DNA from 3 places in the Rhodococcus sp. FW305-130 genome. Region 2 is predicted to be linked to each of the others. Evidence: riboswitches for the same ligand, from Rfam matches in the RefSeq annotation. Region 2 holds a riboswitch; each other region holds the start of a gene.
What was found. A riboswitch is a leader RNA that binds a small molecule or an ion and turns the genes downstream of it on or off. The one in region 2 is predicted to bind cobalamin.

Region 1 (6,667 bases), on a different contig from region 2:
TCGGGTTCGCAGAGGCCCAGCGGAACGTCGAAGACGTCATCGGACTGGTACTTCGCTGAACGATGTCACTCTAGAATTCAGTTCTTGTTTCTCTCGCTGTGAATGCGAATCATCGCTGCAGCTTTGTGAAAACGAAGACGCAGGGAGCGTCCTTACCTAGAATTCACTTACAAAACTGCCGGGATGTCCGATCCAAGGATCGACGTGTCCGTGAACTGTGAAAGTGAGTCGCAATGAAGCGCTCGTACCGAGCTCGCTCTCGAATCTGGATGGTTGTCCTGGCGTCGGCGACACTGGTGGTGACGGGGTGCGCCGGTAGCAGCCAAGGTACGACCACGGATGCATCGGACGTGACGGTCGGAGTTGTCGGTGACCAGAACAACGGGGGAGAGCCGCGCTCGGGTGGCACCGTGTCGTTTGCCACCTACAACGGGATCAGCAGTCTCGATCCGGCTGACCGTCAGGACGGCGGCGCTACCGGTGGTAGCGAAATGGCGGCCATCTACGACCTTCTGATTCGCTTCGATACGGCGGCGGGCGAATACGTTCCCCACTTGGCGCAGTCTTTGTCGGCCAACGGCGACAACACGGTGTGGACACTGAAATTGCGCGACGGCGTCACCTTCAGCGACGGCACTCCGATGGACAGTGCGGCAGTCCTGTGGAGTATCGATCACTATCTGCAGAAGAAGGGAACTCACGCGCTGGTGTGGAAGACCACTGTGCGCGAGACGAATTCACCGGATCCGAGTACGGTCGTCTTCACATTGGCGCAGCCGTGGGACGAGTTCCCGATCATGTTCACCACCGGTCCCGGCATGATCGTCGCGCCCTCGTCGATGGCTACCGGCACGTTCACCCCGATCGGGGCAGGTCCGTTCACCGTCGAGAAGTTCGCCTCCCAGGACGAATTGGTGCTCGCTGCCCGTCCGACGTACTGGGACGGGGCACCGTACCTCGAGAAGTTGCGCTTTCCGGCAATCGTCAACGAGAAGAGCAAACTCGAGGGATTGCACACCGACGGAATTCAGGTCGCCTATCTGAAGTCTCCCGATTTCATACACGAGGCTTTCGAAGCCGGTGATCCAGGATTTGTGTACTCGGCCAGCATGGCCGGCGTTCTGGCAATCAATCAGCGCGACGATCGGGCAGCGAAGGACGAGCGCGTGCGTAAGGCGATTGTCGCTGCGGTGGACCCGACTACGTTCAACGAGCGAGTTCAGGGCGGCTTCGGCGAACCCGGCACCGACATGTTCGCGTCGTGGTCGCAGTGGCACGGATCGGTGGCCGGGAACGGCTTCGACCCCGAGGCGGCGAAGAAGTATCTCGCCGAGGCGAAGGCCGACGGTTACGACGGAAAACTGACGTACGTCGGTATGAACGATCCGGCGACGCAGCGCAGCGCACTGACGTTTCAGTCGCTCTTGCAGGCAGTGGGTTTCACGGTCGACATCACCTACGCAACCAGCATCAACGATCTGATTTCCATGCTGTACGCGAAGCATGACTACGACGTGTCCTACTTCGCGTTCAACGTGCTGGAAGAGTCACCGTTCGTGCGTATGTACGGCAACCTGTTCAGCGAATCGCCGTCGAACATTCTCGGCTACAAGAACGCTCGGATGGACGAGTTGCTCGGCAAGTTGCAAACAGCGTCGGGCGAGGATGAGCGGCGAGCCGTCATCGACGATATTCAGACCGTGGTCAACGAGACGGCGCCGATGGCCGTGGTCAACTCCGGCAAGGTTTTCATCCCGTGGCGCGAGAACGTGCACGGAGTGATGCCGAGTGCGGACGGGATTCTGCTCTTCGGCAACACGTGGTTGAGCTGACCCCCCGTGCGCCTTTTTGGTAGTGCCCACCACCAAAAAGGCGCACCGGGGCTTCGCCCCTAAAGCTCCGCTCGTACCACCTTCGCGGCTTCGACGAGGTTACGCAGTGACGCTTCGACCGCGACGGAACCGCGAGTCTTCAATCCGCAGTCGGGGTTGACCCACAATCGTTCGACCGGAACAGCTTTGAGTGCTTCGCGTAGCGACTCCGCGATCTCGTCGACGCTCGGCACCCGCGGCGAGTGGATGTCGTAGACACCGGGGCCGACGCCGAGGTCGAACCCGACCGAACTGAGATCGTCGAGGACCTCCATGTGTGAGCGTGCCGCCTCGATGGACGTGACGTCCGCGTCGAGGCCGGCGATGGCGCCGATCACCGCTCCGAACTCGGAGTAGCACAGGTGCGTGTGGATCGCGGTGGAATCCGCGACGCCCGAGGTGGCCAACCGGAAGGCGCCGACCGACCAGTCCAGGTAGGCGCGCTGATCCTCGGCACGCAGTGGGAGTAGTTCTCGCAGAGCCGGTTCGTCGACCTGGATGATTCCGATTCCGGCGGCCTGCAGATCGACGGTCTCGTCTCGAATGGCCAGTGCGACTTGATTTGCCGAGTCGGCGAGGGGTTGGTCGTCGCGGACGAACGACCAGGCCAGAATGGTGACGGGTCCGGTGAGCATGCCCTTGACCGGCTTGTCGGTCAGGGACTGTGCGTACGTGATCCAGTCGACGGTCATCTGCTTCGCGCGCGAGACGTCGCCGTACAGAATCGGCGGACGCACGCAGCGGGTGCCGTACGACTGGACCCAACCGTTGGCGGTGGCGAAGAATCCGTCCAACTGCTCCGCGAAGTACTGGACCATGTCGTTGCGTTCCGGCTCACCGTGAACAAGCACGTCCAGGTCCAGCTTTTCCTGGAGCGCAACAACTTCGGCGATCTCGGCGCGCATACGGTTGACGTACTCGGCTTCGTCGATCTCACCTTTGCGCAGTGCTGCGCGAGCGATGCGGATCTTCGAGGTTTGCGGGTACGAACCGATGGTCGTCGTGGGCAGCGGCGGCAGAGAAAGCAGCTCGTCCTGGGCAGCGCGACGTTCGGCGGCGGGCGCGCGACCGGTTGCCGAGTTCAGCACCGCGTCCAGACGGCCTCGAACACTCGCATCATTGAGTCTGCGATCGTCCTTGCGGGTCGACGCGGCCGCTCGTGCCAGAGCGAACTCGTCCTCCACCGACTCTCGGCCCTGTGTGAGAGCGGTTGCGAGAGTTACTACTTCCTTGACCTTCTCGGTGCCGAACGAGAGCCAGGAGCGCAGGGCCTTGTCGACATCGGACTCAGCGTCGAGTGTGTACGGAACGTGCAGCAGGGAGCACGACGTGGAGACGGCAAGCGTGTCCACGCTGCCGAGCAAGGCACCCAAAGTGCTCAGTGCCGAGTCCAGATCGGACCGCCAGATGTTTCGTCCGTCGACCACTCCGGCGACGATTAGTTTGCGGGCGAGTTCAGGTACGGAGCCGATCGAATCCTGACCGGCCACCAGGTCGACGGCAAATCCTTCGACGCCGGTGGACGCAAGCGCGGGCAACGCGTCACGCAGCGAACCGAAGTACGACGCCAACAGGATCGACGGCCGCTTGGACAGCGCTGAAAGCTGTTCGTACGCAGCGCGTGCCGCTTCGATTTCCTCATCGGTGCGATCGCCCACGAGGGCGGGTTCGTCGAGCTGAACCCAGCTCGCACCGGCCTTCGCGAGCCGACCGAGTAGATCCGCGTAGAGGGGGAGTAGTTCGTCGAGCCGCGAGAGCAGCGGCTCGTCTGTGCCGACAGCCTTCGAGAGCAGCAGGAAGGTGGCCGGTCCGATGACGACCGGGCGGGCTGCAATGCCGTCGGAAAGTGCTTCTGCCAGTTCGGACAAGACCTTGGACGGGTCGAGTGCGAACGTGGTGGACGGTGAAATCTCCGGCACCAGGTAGTGGTAGTTGGTGTCGAACCACTTCGTCATTTCGAGTGGCGCGATGGTGTCCGTCCCACGGGCAGCGGCAAAGTAGCGGTCCAACGGATCGGCGACCGACGCGACGCGGTCGGGCAGCGCGCCGAGAAGAACTGCGGTGTCGAGCATCTGGTCGTAGAAGGAGAAGGTATTGACCGGGATGGAGTCGAGGCCCAGGTCACGGAGGTCGGCCAAGCCCTGCCGACGGAGGTCACGGGCGACAGCCTGCAGGGCGTCGGCGTCGATGCGCCCTGCCCAGTAGCTTTCGGTTGCCCGCTTGAGTTCTCGATGAGGACCGATGCGCGGTGAGCCCAGCACGGTCGAAGTGAATGTTGTTGTCACGGAGTTTCTCCAGATTGCCAATGCATTGATGGCCACTGCCGGCAGACGGGTACACCTCACGAGACCTCGAGTTTCGGCGGACAGTACTGCCCGCACCGCACACGAGGTCCGATGGAGATCTACACGCCCATTCCACGAGGCGGTGGACCGTCGGGCACGGCGTGCCCGACACAGTCGGCAGGTCTTCGGACTCGCGGGCACTCGATCGAGTTGGATCGAACCTACTGGCCGTCGCTTCCCAGGCGGATGCCCAGTGCACATAAACGGCGGTCGTTCCTGCTTACCGCTGCGGGACAGTCCCGGATTTTCACCGGGTTCCCTCTCACTCCGACAGCTTGCGCTGACGGGGCTTCGACGCCGGGAACGGTCTTCGGGGCTCCTCATGACCGCGCCGGGCGAACCAGCTGCATCGACCAGCATAAGGCCAACCCTCCCTGAGCAGTCAAGGAGAGTCGGCGAAGGGCGCTACGCGCGTGACATGTAGGAATTCGAGTCCGGTGGTACGCGCGGAAGATTCTCGGAGGAACGTAGATTCTCCGCCATTTCGACAAGCAGATCCTGCGAAGACGGCGATAGATCGACGACGCGAGAGGTGAGGTTTCGCAGGCGCACGTTGTGCAGCTGTTCGAGGAGAGAGAGGTCCGCCTCGCCGCCCGAGATCGCGGGCGGAGTTTGATCGGACGGGGCGTAGAAGTAGTCCGGATGGACGTTGAAGAAGTGGGCGAGGGCGGCAACCACTTCGGGTGACGGGTTGGTTCGGACGCCGGTGCGCAGTTGGGACAGGTACGGCGTCGAGATGCGGCAGCCGAACTCGGTCATGCCGCGAACGACCATCGCGTTGGTGACGTGAAAGTCGGCAGTCTCGAACAGCGAGTTCAAGCGATCGTTGAACTGGTTCGACATGAGACGTCCCTTCCCCCGTTACGCACAGGCTCCGTCGATTCAATTAACTGCATCATAGCCAGTTATCGAACGATTAGCTGTTTTGGATTCTCGCGGAGGGGGTTGTTTGCAGGGAAAATCCCTAGGGTAGAAGGTCCCTACTTTGAGTGATCTGGACAAATCGCCGTCAAGAATCGAACGGCGAACTATTTGCCGGGGAAGCGGATTCCGGCCACGCGGATCAGAGCCAGCCGTTCGACTCGGCGATTCTGACGGCTTCCGCGCGCGTCGACGCACCTGTCTTGCCCATCGCGGATGACAGATGATTTCGAACTGTCCCTGCGGACAAGAAGAGCGCCCCTGCGATGGCTGCCACGGGTGCGCCGTCGTGAGCGGCGCGCAGTACTTGGGTCTCACGCTCCGTCAGGGGCGACTCGCCGCTGACGAGGCTGTCGGCCGCAAGGGTGGGATCGACGACGCGCAGTCCGGCGTGGACACGCCTGACTGCGTCGGCCAACTGCCTGGCGGGTGTGTCCTTGACGACGAACCCGCCGGCCCCGGCGTGCAGGGCTTTGCGAAGAAATCCGGGACGTCCGAACGTGGTGACGATCAGGACTCGGGTGTCGGGTGCTGCCTCGCGAAGGGCCGCCGTCGCGGCGATTCCGTCCATGCCGGGCATCTCGACGTCCAGAAGCGCGACATCTGGGCGGTGTTCGAGAACAGCGGCCACAACCTCGTCGCCGCGACCGACCTCGGCCACCACGGAGAGGTCGGATTCCAGATCGAGTAGTGCGGCCAACGCTCCTCGCACGAGCGCCTGGTCGTCCGCCAAGAGCAGCCGTATGGTTGCTCGATCGCCCTGGCTGTTCACTCTGTCTCCTGTTCGACTACCTGAAGTGCAAACCCCTGCGGCTGGGGATGAGTGATGATCACTCGTGCGCCCGACGCTCCGGCGCGCTCGCGTAATCCGATCAGACCGTTGCCGGAAGACGTCGACCCGGCCCCTTGCCCGTCGTCGACGACCGACGCACTATTTTCGTCGACCGTGATCCGGCAGTGGGTCGCACCGCTGTGTCGAACGACGTTGGTGACGCCCTCACGGATCGTCCATGCAAAGAGTTCGCGAAGACGCGTGGGAACCATGTCGGTACTGCTCGGCACCTCGTCCTCGATACCAGCCGCACGCAATGCCTCTCGTGCTCGGGCTATCTCGACGGGAAGAGAAATCCCACGAAATCCTTCGACGGCTGAACGCACGTCTGCCAACGCGTCACGCGAAAGTCTTTCGAGGTCGTCGAGTTCGTTGCGCGCACGTTCGATATCGACATCGAGTAGGCGATTGGCCAGTTCGGCTTTGATCGTGATGACGGTCAGCGAGTGCCCGAGGATGTCGTGCAGATCGCGCGCCATCCTCGTTCGCTCCTCCATGATTGCCCGCTGCTCCTGCTCTTCGCGTTCATGGAGCATGGCGAAGTTGCGGCTGATCAGGGACATGATGCCCCAGGTCGCGAATGCGGCCGCGCAGACTCCGAGCGAGAGTCCGGAGTAGTTCCCCCACCCGGACGAGAGGCTGACTATCTCCACGGAGGCCGCGAACACCAAGGCGAGAATGCCGCCCGCGACGGTCGG
Region 2 (6,667 bases):
CAGGGATGAATATGGAAACGGGCCACGTGAGACCAACTGCTAGAAATCCGAACATTCCTGTAAATATCGCCTCTGTCGAGAAAAAGGAGCGATACACTCCGTGTTTCCTTCTCCAGTAAGACGTCCCTATTGCCCGACCGATTACAGCATAGGAGATGAATGCAATGAATCCGACTACTACCATGTCCATTGAATATCCTCTCGACCGATTGATAACGAATATTTTTCGCCGGATTCAGGCACTCGGCAGCCAACTCTCATAGCGTTGACATCGACGTTCACCGAACCTACTGCGCTAGCCTGAGCAGCATTGACTCATCGGTGCTGCGCGCATGGGCTACCGCCTTGTCCGTGGCACCTCGTGCAATTTCCAAAGGTTCCCCACACCTTCCCCTCCCCGTTGCAGACCGAACATTTGCCGTGCTGGCAATCCCGGCACCTATTGTCGTATCCCATGGTTCACTCCTCGAATTCGCATTGGTCTGAATATTTCTACCCAATCTCGATACTCATGGCAGTCGTCTGATTGACGGACAATCGCCACAGGGTCCTGGTTGCATTCAAGAGAAATCAATTCAGGCTGACCGGGTCCGCAAGAAATATTCGACCAATTGAATCGAATTGACCGTCTCACTGATGGACAGAACCCGCTGAGCGCACTTCGCGCTCAGCGGGTTCTCTGTTTCGCCGACCTGTATCTACCGGTCCAGAACGTGATCCACCAATTGATTCTCCTGACCTGCGACCAATGCTTCAGCGTCACCGGCGTCCACATGACCGAACCAGGTGCCACCGGGGTTCGCGATCACCAACGGGCCCAGGTTGCACGGGCTCAGACAACCGGTTCCCGTCACCTTTGCCGAAGTGCCTTTGGCCGCCGCACTCATGGCCCGGTGGAGAGGCCCTGCTCCGTACGCCATGCAGCGGGGCCCCTTGCACACCAACAGATGTGTATCGTGCTGCTCGATCACCGACCAAGCCGGACTGCGATACGACGCCGGACTGGCAGTGATCGGCTTTCCGGCCGCGCCGAGTTCATCGATCACCTGCGCGGCCACGGCACCTTCGAGCGTTTCCGATTCGTGGAGCGACACTTCCAGTTCGGCACCGATCCGGGTTTCGCGCCAGTTCGCAACCGCCTTGCTGGTCCACGTGAGCAGGTACCGATCCCTCGGCACCGCAACTGGAATCAACACGACCTTGCCCACGTCATCGGTATGCGCTCGATCGAGTTCCTCGTGAAGGCTCGGCGACGCGACATCAAGGTACGCAATACGAACGTCGGCGTCGGTGCCGGCCCGAACAGCGTCGAACATCCGTCGCGCGGCCGACTCGTCGAGGCCGCTGACGGTCGGCCGCAGTACGACGATCACCCGATGCGAACCACTGTCGACACTCATGCCGACGGCGCGGTTGTCCAGTCGATCCCGCTCGACGGAGCAAGTCCGAACTCTTCGATCTTCGCGCGCAGCTCTTCCGCGCCGTAGACGTTGGGGAATCCGCTGGTGAACATCGCGAGCGGGAGTACGACGAAGCGGTTCTGCTTGACGGCGTCGAGATCGCGTAGGCCTTCTCGGCTCTTGATCGCGTCGATCTTGCCCTGTACTTCGTCAGCGCTCTTCTTGTAATCCATGATCACGATGACGTCGGGTTCTGACTTCGCGACGGTCTCCCAGCTCGCTTTGAACCAGGTGTTGTCGACGTCGGCGAACACGTTGGTTCCCCCGGCGACGTCGATGATTCCGTTGGGGGCTCCGTTGCCTCCGCTGGTGTACAGATCTTCTTCACCGCTGTCGTAGATCAAAACCTTCGGCTTGTCAGCGGCATCTGGCGCGGACTCCAGACGTGCCAAACGTGAATCCAATTCGGTCAGTGCCTCGGCGGCGGTGTCCTCGGTTCCGAACAGCTTGCCGTAATTGGTCACGTCCGCACGAAGGGCATCCCACGGACCCATCGTGCCGAGCGCGGAATCCGCTGCGGCACTCTGCCGACAACTATCGGAGATCACATATGCATCGATGTTGTTGCTCTGCAGCGATTCCGGCGTCACACCGGAGGCTCCCTTGAACAAGCCACTGTAGGAGCCGACCACCAGGTCCGCCTGCTTACCCAGAATCGTCTCCAGCGTGATCGTTCCGTCCAGGTGTGGGACGTCCGCAATTCCAGGGCCGAACATCGACTCCATGACCGCGTCGTTGTTCGTGTTCAACACGACGGCCGCGAGACGATCCAAACCGCCGACTCGGAGAATGGTGCCGATATTGGCCGCATTGCTTGTCGCAACGACGTTCTCGATCGGAAGCTGGAAAGTGCTTTCGGTCCCGCAGTTCTCCAATGTCACCGAAGTCTTGTCTGCGGCTTCGTCGACGGGCGCGGTTGCCGAGCAGCCGGCAACTGTCAACAACGCTGTCGCGGCTACAACCGCACCGAACGACGCTCGGGTCTTGACATGTATCAAAGTGCACTCTCCGAAAATGATTGTTGTAGTTGAGAATTTCGTGATTCGAATACGAGGTGTGAACGGCCTGTCGCGGGGTTCACGAGCTCGAAAGTCTCGACGCCGAAGACAGTTGCCACCACCGAGGTGGTGAGTACGTCGGATGGATGTCCGAACGCCCTGGCCACTCCATCCGCGAGCACGAGCACCCGATCGCACACTGCCGCAGCCAAATCGAGGTCGTGCAGTGCCATGATCACCGTCCGGTCCAACGACCGGACCAGATCGAGCAGTTCGAGTTGATGCCGGATGTCGAAATGATTGGTCGGCTCGTCGAGGATGAGCACGCCGGCGTCCTGCGCGAGACCTCGGGCGAGAAATACCCGCCGACGCTCGCCGCCGGAAAGCGTGTCCATCGAAGAGAGCCTGTGCTCGATCATTCCGACCTCGCCCAGAGCACGATCAACGACGGCATTCTCGTGCTTTCCGCCGACACTCCAGGGCTTTGTATGTGGCGTGCGCCCCAGAGTCACGTACTCGTGAACCAACAAATCGGCGGGACTCTGCTCTTCCTGCGCCACAAAAGAAATGGCTTTGGCCCGCGAACGCGCGGACATCGCGTGCACGGACTCGCCGCCGACGCGGACGTCACCGTCAGCGATCGGTCCGAGACCGGCAAGCGCACGCAACAAAGTCGACTTGCCCGATCCGTTCGGACCGACGACGCCTACTACTGCACCGGCGTCCGCCGCGATGTCGACGCCCTTGACGACGGTTCGGCGGTCGATGCGGACGACGACTCCGGACGCGGTCACCGCCAGGGCGCGGGCGCTCACGAACTGCCACCGAATCGGTAGCGCCGACGGCCGAGAAGCAGGAGAAACAGCGGGGCACCGATCACCCCGGTCACCACGCTCAGCGGGATCTCGGTCGGCCGCAACGAGGTCCGCGCCACGACGTCGACCCACACCAGGAACGACGCGCCGATCAGCGCTGCCGCCGGCAACACCACTCGATGTCTGGCTCCGACAAGCATGCGTGTGACGTGCGGTATGACCAAGCCTACGAAGGCAATCGCGCCGGACACCGCAACCATCGTGCCGACCAACGCTGCCAGCACGCCGAACAGCACGTTTCGCAGGGTTCGGATGGGAATACCGAGCGAAGCCGCGACGTCCGGTCCGGCCGCCAGCGCATCCAGCCAACCGTGCAGGGCGAACACCGCTGCCGTCAGCAGGAACACTACGACGACCGGCGCCCACAACTTGTCCCAGGATGCCCCGGCCAAACTTCCCAGGAGCCAGAACAATACGGACTGCGCGGCCTGGGAATCATTGGTACGCAGCACCAGAAAACTCGCGATCGCCGACAGGGCGGATGCGGTGACGGTGCCGGTCAGAACCAATCGCAGTGGAGTGATACCGCCTTGCAGCGTCGCGATGGTGAAGACGAGAATCGCAGCTCCCAACGCCCCGATCATCGCGCCGAAACTGAGCGCCCACACTCCCGCGCCGGCGAACAGTCCGGTGGTGATGACGGCGGTGGCACCGACACTCGCGCCGGACGACACTCCCAGCAGGTGGGGATCGGCGAGAGCGTTACGGACGAGGGTTTGCACCACCGCGCCGGCGACGGCAAGACCAGCGCCGACGGCCAGACCGAGCAGTACCCGAGGTGCTCTGATCCCCCACACGATCGCAAGTTCGGAACGCGTGACGGGTGGGCCCCCGAAGCGCGAGTGCACCACGTCCACCACAGTGGACACGGGGAGCATCTCGGATCCGAATGCCAACGCGCACACAGCAGAGAGCACGGTGACGACCAGCAGAGCGGGCAGCACGATACCCGGACTGAGCCGTCCTCGAGGCGCACCAGCCTTCGGCGAAGGCAGGTGGGTAGGTGGAGACAGAGCTCCGCCAACAGCATTCATGGTGTGACCGATCCATCCTCGTGGCATGACACAACGTCAACGAGGGTGGTATCTGGCTACGGTCGACGCAGGGACGACCTCACAGTGGCGGGACCGCGCCGGAATTGCACCGACTTCCCATTACCTCGATGATGACGTCAGAACCATAACGGACTGTGGTCACCATTCCGCACACCGGATCAGGATTCCGACGCGATCATCGATCTCGCCTGCCGCACGACGGCTTCCGTTCGCACTCGAAGTTCTTCGGGTGAATCCGATTCCAGCACAACCCGATGCACCTGGCTGTCCACGGCAGTCACAGTCAACCGCGACGTCAACAACGCATCGTCCGCACTGAAACCGCGGCTCTGCAAGTACTCCGAAAAACCCAGTACCAGTTGCCGATTCATTCCTTCGACCTGCGCGATGAGCTCACGCGTACGCGGAACCTGATCGTAGAGCAGGTGAAAGAACTCTCGCGGCTTACTGTTCACTTCGACCGCGCACTCCACCAACATCCGGACGGCCTCGTCCGGGGTGAGTTCACGCTCGACGATGTCGGCAAGGCAGAGCGCAAAACTCTCCCGCGCAGCACTCACGTGACGGTTCGCCAACTCCGCGAGGATCTCGTACTTGTCGCCGAAATACTGGTAGAGCGAGCCCACCGACACCCCTGCCTCGTCAGCGATCCGGTTGGTGGTCGCTGCCATGCCCTCCGACGCGAAAACGCGAGTAGCTGCCTCCAGGATCGCGTCGTAGGTAGCCCTCGAGCGCTGCTGGGAGGGCCTTTTCCGCCGAGTCGACACGGTCCTCCGATGCGAGTTGTCAGCCGCGACGCCGGTACCGAGAATTGTGTAGGTGACCAGCGCCGATTACTCGAAGTTTATGCCCGACCGGTACACCGACCACATGCCGGCGCCGACCCCGACGTGGTGGGAGTGGAACGGCAACACCGTCCACGTCGCACGGGCAGTGGTTCCAGACGCGCCGGTTCGTGTTCTCGGCATCCACGGCGCCGGCGGCTACTCGGGCGCATTGTGGCCGTTCGCCGGGATCGGCGTGAAACTCGGAGCCGAAGTCCTCTTCCCCGATCTTCCGCTGTACGGCGACACCGTCGTAGCCGATCCCGCCGGCGTCCGGTACGAGCAGTGGGTCGATCTCCTCTGCGATCTCGTCCGGGCCGAGAAGGCAGCCGACGATCGGCCGCTGGTGTTGTTGGGCGCCAGCATCGGCGGTCTGCTGGCCTACGAGGTAGCCGCGCGGACCGGTCTGGCCGACGCCGTCGTCGCCACCTGTCTGCTCGATCCCTCGCATCCGTCGGCCAGAGCTGCCGCGGCGCGGTTCGGCCCGATGGGTGTCTACGGCGCTCCCCTGATGCGCCGCACCGAACGACTGGTGGGCCGTATCCGCGTGCCCATCCGTTGGGTCGCCGACGTCGCGAACATGAGCAGCAACCGTGAACTCGCGACGCTGTGCGCAACCGATCCGCGCGGTGGCGGTGTTCGGGTGCCACTCGGATTCCTCAGCAGCTACTTCTCGTTCGAGCACACCGCACCCGAAGCATTTCGGACGACGCCCGTTCTGCTCACCCACCCGGCCGACGACCGATGGACGCCACCCGAACTGAGCCTGCAGTTCCTCCGCCGCATCAACGCACACACCGAATTCGTGATGCTGGACGGGTGCGGGCACTTTCCCGTCGAAGAGCCGGGCCTGACGCAGTTCCACGACGCCGTCGACACACTGCTGCGCTCCGTCGCCGAGCGTCACCGCACGAAACCGTCGCCACCCGCCTAGCCTGAAGTTCGTGAGCATCGAACCCAAGGCCGAGCCGACGGGAAACGGCGACGAGAGCACCACGACAGTCGTACTGGCGTTTGCGGCTAACGCGCTGATCGCCGGGGCCAAGACGGCGGCCGCCATCGTCACCGGATCTGCATCGATGGTCGCCGAGGCCACCCACTCCTGGGCCGATACCGGCAACGAAGTGCTGCTGCTGATCGCGAACCGCCGCTCGAAAAGGGTTCCCGACCGAGACCAGCCACTCGGGTACGGCCGGGAGGCCTACATCTGGTCGATGTTCGCCGCCCTCGGACTCTTCGCGCTCGGTGCAGGTGTGTCGATCACCCACGGCATCCAGGAACTGTTCCATTCCGAACCTGCCACCGACTTCGGTGTCGCCTACGCAGTCCTCGGCGTCTCGTTCATCCTCGAAGGCATCTCGTTCCGGCAGGCGTACAAGCAACTCCGAACCGAAGCGTCCGCCGTGAACCGTGACGTCATGGCCCAGGCGCTCAACACGTCCGACCCGACGACCC
Region 3 (6,667 bases), on a different contig from region 2:
TCGCCGCATCGACGGTGATCAGTCGGCCGCAGTGCGTGACGCCGTCAACGCTTCCGGCGCGAAGAACGTCATCCTCCTGATCGGGGACGGCATGGGCGACTCGGAGATCACCGCCGCGCGCAACTACGCCGAGGGTGCTGCTGGCAGCTTCGCCGGCCTCGACGCCCTGCCGATCACCGGCCAGTACACGCACTACGCACTGACCAAGGACGGCAAGCCCGACTACGTCACCGACTCCGCTGCCAGTGGATCGGCATGGTCCACCGGCACCAAGACCTACAACGGCGCGATTTCCGTCGACATAAAGGGGCAGGCCCAGTCGACCGTCCTCGAGATCGCCAAGGCGAACGGCAAGGCCACCGGCAACGTCTCCACCGCCGAGGTGCAGGATGCCACCCCCGCAGTGCAGGTCGCGCACGTGAGCGGCCGCAAGTGCTACGGACCCGAGGCGACGTCCAAGTCCTGCCCGGAGAACGCCATCGAGAACGGCGGCAAGGGATCGATCAGCGAACAGCTCCTCGACACCCGCGCCGACGTCACCTTTGCCGGCGGCGCCAAGTCCTTCGCTGAAACCGCGAAAGCCGGTGACTGGCAGGGCAAGACCCTCAACGAGCAAGCTGCCGCTCGTGGCTACCAGCTGGTGAAGAATGCCGCCGAGATGAACGAGGTCGGCAAGGCCGATCAGGACGCACCCGTGCTCGGGCTGTTCGCCGACGGCAACATGCCCGTCCGCTGGGAAGGCTCTGTCGCCACCCGCGACGGTTACCTGCAGCCCGCCGAGACCTGCATCGACAACCCCAAGCGAACCTCCGACGTACCGAAGCTCGCGGACATGACGCAGAAGGCAATCGACCTACTGAAGGTCAACGACAACGGATTCTTCCTCCAGGTCGAAGGTGCCTCGATCGACAAGCAAGATCACGCAGCCAACGCGTGCGGTCAGATCGGTGAAACCGTCGACCTCGACGAAGCTGTGCAGAAGGCACTCGAATTTGCGAAGACCGACGGAGAAACCCTGGTCATCGTCACAGCCGACCACGCTCACACCAGCCAGATCGTCACCAACGTCAGCGCAGACGACATCGCCACCATCGCCAAGGACCAGAACATCCCGGTCGAGCGCGCCCAGGAAATCGTCTACCCCGGTCTGACCCGCAAGCTGACCACGAAGGACGGCTCGGAGATGACGATCAGCTACGGAACGTCCGAAGATCCGGCCGTCGAATCCGAAGGGCATACCGGAACTCAGTTGCGCGTAGCAGCTTTCGGCCCGCACGCGGCCAATGTCAGCGGCCTCACGGACCAGACCGATCTGTTCTTCACGATGACCGACGCGCTGGGACTCGACCGTTCCAAGGTCGCAGCTCACTGACCTGACAACACCCGACCCGGTAAAAGCCTGGGTCCAGTCACACCAGAGTAGCCAAGGCGCGCACCCGATCTTCGGGTGCGCGCTTCGGGCAACTGGTGCACTTACCTTCACCGGGCACCTCGTAAATCAGGCAGCACGACGCGCGCTGCGTGAATCTGCGTCGCCCGGATGCCACCGGTGTCAACGGATTAGAAACGCGCACAACACTTTCATTGCGGTCGACATCGACGAAACGCGGAACCGGAATGCCCGGGTTCTCACCGCGGAGAACATCGATCAGGCCGGCAGCAAATGCACTTCCGCGCTCCCTCGCGCTACCGGCGGCGTCGAGGCTGCGATTGGCGATGGAGTCCGTCGCGATCGCCCACAGCGCCTGCTGCCGAACGCCGGACACCTCGGCGAGTACCTCGATCACGGGACTGAGTGAGCGGAACATCGCGTGGCCCAACTCCGCCACACTCCGCGAGATCGGAATGACCGATCCGGCAGCAAACCCGCCCAGATAGCCGTTGTCACGCAAGAAGATCCGCCCACCGTTCAACGATGGATCGGCCGCGAACCCGGTGACCATTCCGGTTCCGATCGGAATGCCAGTCAGCGTGGAACTGGCCGAGTACCACCACAACGTGCCGTTCACTCGGCTGTCCGCACTCCCCCATCGCTCGGCCGTATCGGCGACACGTGCTGCCAACCACTGGGGGTCGGTCATCAACACCGCGGGCATCGTATCCGGATACGCGCTCAGGTTGTCGAAGAACGGCACCGCTAATGCCATACGGGCGTAGATCCCGGCTACCGATTCCGTCATGCCAGCCCCAATATCTCCATCCGCGGACGTACTCCGCGTTCGACTCGCGCCTTGATGCCGAAAACCTCGGCCAACAACGGCTCGTCCAACACCTCGACCGTAGACCCACACGCGCGGAGTTCACCTTCGGTGAGCACGGCAAGGTTGTCGCAGTACTCGACTGCCAACCGTAGATCGTGCATCGTGACCACAACCGCGAGCCCCGCCGACGCAAGTTCGGCGAGCAATTCCATCACGATCAACTGGTGACGAAGATCGAGATGATTGGTCGGCTCGTCCAACAACAGAACCTTGGGCTCCTGAGCCAATGCGCGCGCTATCGAGACACGTTGCCGCTCACCACCCGACAGGGTGGACACGTCGCGTCCGGCAAGCTCGACCAGACCAACCTGCTCGATGCACCGGTCCACGATGGCGGTATCTCGCTCAGTGCTTCGGTCCAACCAGCTACGGTGCGGAGTTCGTCCGAGCGCGATCGATTCACGAACCGAAAGTCCTGCCGAGACAGTAGGTTCCTGGACGCTCGCCGAGATGGTTTTGGCGATGTCCTTACGCGAGAGCGTCGTCGAGTCGGCTTGATCGATCAGAACTGCGCCACCTGTCGGAGTCAAAGCGTTGTAGCAGCAGCGCAGCGCCGTCGTCTTGCCACTGCCGTTGGGTCCGACCAAGCCCAGTATTTCACCGGACGTCACCGCGAAAGTGATGCCGCGCAAGACTTCGCGGTTGCCAAGCCGCGCCCGGGTCTCGACGAGTTCGAGCAGAGGCGCAGCTTCGGCGTCCTTCGGGAGTGTCTCTGTTCTGGCCTGTGTCACTGTTCTGGTCTGCGTCACTGTTCGAGCCTCCGATACTGCCGGTAGAGCATCCAGACGAAGATCGGTGCACCCACGAGGGCGGTGATCACTCCGACCGGAACTTCGGTGGATTGTGCCACCGAGCGCGCAGCGGTATCCGCGGCAACCATCGCGACGGCGCCCAGAAGGGCTGCAGCAGGGAGCAGTCGAATTGCTCTGGTGCCGACGATGAAACCGGCCAGATGTGGGATCAGGAGGCCGATGAATCCGATTCCACCGGCAACGCTGACTGCCGCGCCCGCCAGTACGGAGACCGCAAGCAAGGACAACACTCGGAACCGTCGGACGTTCATACCGAGTGCTGCAGCCCCGTCGTCACCGGTCTGCAAGACGTCCATCCACCGCGAACTGAACAGAAGGGCCGTGCCGACGACGACCAGTGCGATCGTCGGGAAGATCAGCGTCGACCATCGCGCATCACCGAATCCGCCGGCAATCCAGTGCATCACCGACGTCACGTGCCGATCATCGGCCAACACCAGGATGCAAAAGGTGATGAGCGCCGAGAATATCTGGGCGAGCGCTACACCCACCAAAATGATCGCGGTCGGCTGCGGATACCGGCCGCCGATCAGCAGTGCGAGAAACAACGGGATCATCGCCCCGACGAATGCTGCGACCGGAATCGTGAAAACCCCGAGGAGGCCGGCGCCGAAACCCAGCACCGACACGAGCACCACCATGAATCCCGCACCCGACGAAACTCCGAGCAGATACGGGTCGGCAAGAGGATTCCGTGTGACAGCCTGAGCAACAGCACCCGACATCGCCAAGGAAGCACCCACGACCGCAGCCGTGAGTGCACGTGGCAGGCGGGAGTCGATCACGATCGACTCCCGCGCCGCGGTCCACCACGTTTCGAAAGTCCCTGGCGCCAAACGGGCTCCGACTATCGCCCAGACGTCACCGACGGGAATGCGAACCGATCCCAAGGAGACGGCCAACCCCAGGACGATCGCCAAGGCGACCGCCAAGCCGACAAGTAGGGCGCCGTACCCGTAACGCGTGCGGGTCACTTCGCCGCGTCAGCGCCCGGATGGAAGGCCGTCGCGATGGTCTGTGCCGAACGCACCAACCGTGAACTCTCGAACAGGTCCGCGAGAGGAACCACGACGAACCGGTTCTGCTGCACAGCAGGGGTGGTCGCCATCAACGGCTGGGCACGGAGGAAGTCGATCTTCTGCTCGGCCGTCTTGTCGCCGTAGTCGATGACCACGATCGCCTGGGGTGCACGCTCGGCAACAGCTTCCCACGATGCGTCGATGTAGGGCTTTGTCCCTTCGGCGAAGATGTTCGAGACACCGGAGTATTCCGCGACCAATTGACCGACGCCGACTCCGCCGATAGTCGTCGGAACCTGGTCACCACTGTCGTAGAAGAAGGTCGGTACCGGCGCCGCGTCCCCGACCGAAGCGCGGACGGAATCGAGACCATCGCTGATCTCCTCTGCGACCTCGCGGGCGGAATCTTCAACGCCCAGGACTCGACCGAGTTGCGTGTAGTCGTTCTCGAGCAATCCGATGTCGGGGAAACCGGTGCCACAGTATTCCGAGAAGAGGAAGGTGTTGATTCCGCGCTCGCCGAAAGCGTCTCGGGAACGGCCCTGCTTCTCGTTGAAGGCACTGGTCATTCCTCCGACCACGAAGTCCGGATCGACGTCGAGAACCTGCTCCATGCTGGGGAACGTATCGGAGAGGCTGGGAATCTTGTTGAATGCATCGGCGGTCTCCGCAGTTGGCGGATTGTCGCTGTACGCCCGACCGACGATCCGGTCACCCGCACCGATTTCGATGAGCACCTCGGTGACATGCCCGTTCAAAGACACGATGCGCTGCGGCGGCGAGTCGAAGGTCATCTCTCGATCGCAGTTGGTCACGGACACAGGCTGTGCGAAGGATTCCGCAGCAGACGCGGACTCTGATTCCTGGCCTTTGGAACAACCTGCCGAAACCAAGGCGACCGCGATGAGAACAGCGGCGGCGCGGGACGGGGAGAACTGAAGTGACACGGGGACCTCGTAAGGGCTCTGAGCCACGAATGAGAATCCGACAGACAACTCCGCCCGCACACTGATACTCGGCCAGAGCTCCTGCTGGACTTCCTTTTCGTAGACCACGACGAATGGATGTCGCACACCGCGCGGTGGGTAATCGGGCTTGCCGACGCTCGGTGACTACCGAGAATCGACCTACCGTTGCGGGTCAGCGCCGGATTCGGACCGGCTTCCCCCACACACGTGGCTTGCAAGTGCTTCGAGCAGTATGCATGACGTTTCCGATTCAAGACCAAACGCCCACTACAGTCGATCTGGCCAGACGCCCCCACACACCGGAGTTGATACATGACACGCTGGGCCCAAACCGTCGTCGCCCGGAAATGGTGGGTACTGAGCCTCGCGGTTCTGATAGTTCTCATCAGTGGGGTGTGGGGACTCGGAGTGTTCGGCAAGCTCAGCCAGGGCGGCTTCATCGATCCGGGCAGCGACTCCGCGAAGGTTGCGGACATCATCGAAGACAATCTCGGGCCGCAGACCCCGGACATCATCGCGATCTACTCACCCACCGACGGTAAGACCCTCGACGACATCGGGCCGGCAGTAACGGCCGCCGTCGACCAGTTCAAAACGGAAGTGCCGACCGCGTCGGTGAAGTCGTATTGGGGAACAGACGCCGCGGCCAAGGCCAGCCTGCTCTCGAACGACGGATCCATGGCGGCCGTTGCGATCACGTTGGCACCGGACTCGGGCGTCACACCGGCCACTTTCGCCGATCTCTTGCCGAAGCTCGAAGTTGAAGGTGCCGAGGCACAATTCGCGGGCAATACCGTCGTCGGCGTTGCCTTCAACACCAAGCTGGAGAAAGACCTGGTGGTCGCCGAAGCCATCGCCATTCCGATCACTCTGGTGCTGCTGGTCTTCATCTTCGGCGGCATCGTCGCTGCGGCGGTTCCGGTATTCGTGGGTGTACTCAGCGTCTTGAGCGCCTTGGCGGTTCTGCGAATCCTCACGCTGATCACCGATGTGTCCTCGTTCTCGATCAACGTCGCTTCTCTTCTCGGGTTGGGACTTGCAATCGACTACGGACTGTTCGTGGTCGGTCGGTTCCGTGAAGAACTGAATTCGGGCTCGGACCCGGGAGCGGCTGCGCAGCGGACAGTTCTGACCGCGGGTCGCACCGTCATGTTCTCGGGTCTGCTGCTGATCTGCGCGTTCAGCGGCATGCTCGTTTTCCCGCAGGCCGTCATCCGGTCTTTGGGTTTCGGTGCGATCGCAGCAGTACTGAGCGCGGCAGTTCTGTCGCTGACCGCTGTGCCTGCGCTGCTTGCCATTCTGGGGCATCGCATCAACGCCCTGACGTGGCGCAAGGATGCGGCGCAACGCGGCGAGGAACGCTCGCGCAAGTTCTGGGGCCGCGTCGTCACGTGGGTGATGAAGCGTCCGGTCGCGGTCTCGGTGACGATCGTGGCCGTGCTGCTCGTGATGGCCTCGCCGCTGCTCGGTGCCCGTTTGGGAGAACTCTCGTACACCGCACTCCCGGACAACGACCCCGCTCGCGTCGCAATGGACACGTTGGTCAACGACTTCCCGCAGACCGGCAACGGCGCGACGATGATCCTTCAGGCCGAGGACGGGAACAC

Region 1: linked by a shared signal. The riboswitch ahead of metE (5-methyltetrahydropteroyltriglutamate--homocysteine S-methyltransferase) and the one ahead of AC3WQS_RS12605 (FecCD family ABC transporter permease) in region 2 are both predicted to bind cobalamin.
Region 3: linked by a shared signal. The riboswitch ahead of AC3WQS_RS06665 (ABC transporter substrate-binding protein) and the one ahead of AC3WQS_RS12605 (FecCD family ABC transporter permease) in region 2 are both predicted to bind cobalamin.

Annotation. Positions count from the first base shown of each region.
Region 1 covers NZ_JBYTAP010000001.1:679,308-685,974, forward strand. The annotation lists gene AC3WQS_RS03300 (TetR/AcrR family transcriptional regulator) at 1-59, shown strand, start outside; gene AC3WQS_RS03305 (ABC transporter substrate-binding protein) at 234-1,832, shown strand; gene metE (5-methyltetrahydropteroyltriglutamate--homocysteine S-methyltransferase) at 1,892-4,156, opposite strand; cobalamin riboswitch at 4,316-4,524, opposite strand; gene AC3WQS_RS03315 (helix-turn-helix domain-containing protein) at 4,622-5,059, opposite strand; gene AC3WQS_RS03320 (response regulator transcription factor) at 5,280-5,909, opposite strand; gene AC3WQS_RS03325 (sensor histidine kinase) at 5,906-6,667, opposite strand, start outside.
Region 2 covers NZ_JBYTAP010000003.1:567,784-574,450, reverse strand. The annotation lists gene AC3WQS_RS12620 ((2Fe-2S) ferredoxin domain-containing protein) at 699-1,400, opposite strand; gene AC3WQS_RS12615 (ABC transporter substrate-binding protein) at 1,397-2,458, opposite strand; gene AC3WQS_RS12610 (ABC transporter ATP-binding protein) at 2,455-3,273, opposite strand; gene AC3WQS_RS12605 (FecCD family ABC transporter permease) at 3,270-4,277, opposite strand; cobalamin riboswitch at 4,395-4,530, opposite strand; gene AC3WQS_RS12600 (TetR/AcrR family transcriptional regulator) at 4,547-5,059, opposite strand; gene AC3WQS_RS12595 (alpha/beta hydrolase) at 5,208-6,146, shown strand; gene AC3WQS_RS12590 (cation diffusion facilitator family transporter) at 6,157-6,667, shown strand, end outside.
Region 3 covers NZ_JBYTAP010000002.1:118,614-125,280, reverse strand. The annotation lists gene phoA (alkaline phosphatase) at 1-1,372, shown strand, start outside; gene AC3WQS_RS06680 ((2Fe-2S)-binding protein) at 1,410-2,180, opposite strand; gene AC3WQS_RS06675 (ABC transporter ATP-binding protein) at 2,177-3,010, opposite strand; gene AC3WQS_RS06670 (FecCD family ABC transporter permease) at 3,007-4,047, opposite strand; gene AC3WQS_RS06665 (ABC transporter substrate-binding protein) at 4,044-5,039, opposite strand; cobalamin riboswitch at 5,156-5,303, opposite strand; gene AC3WQS_RS06660 (MMPL family transporter) at 5,373-6,667, shown strand, end outside.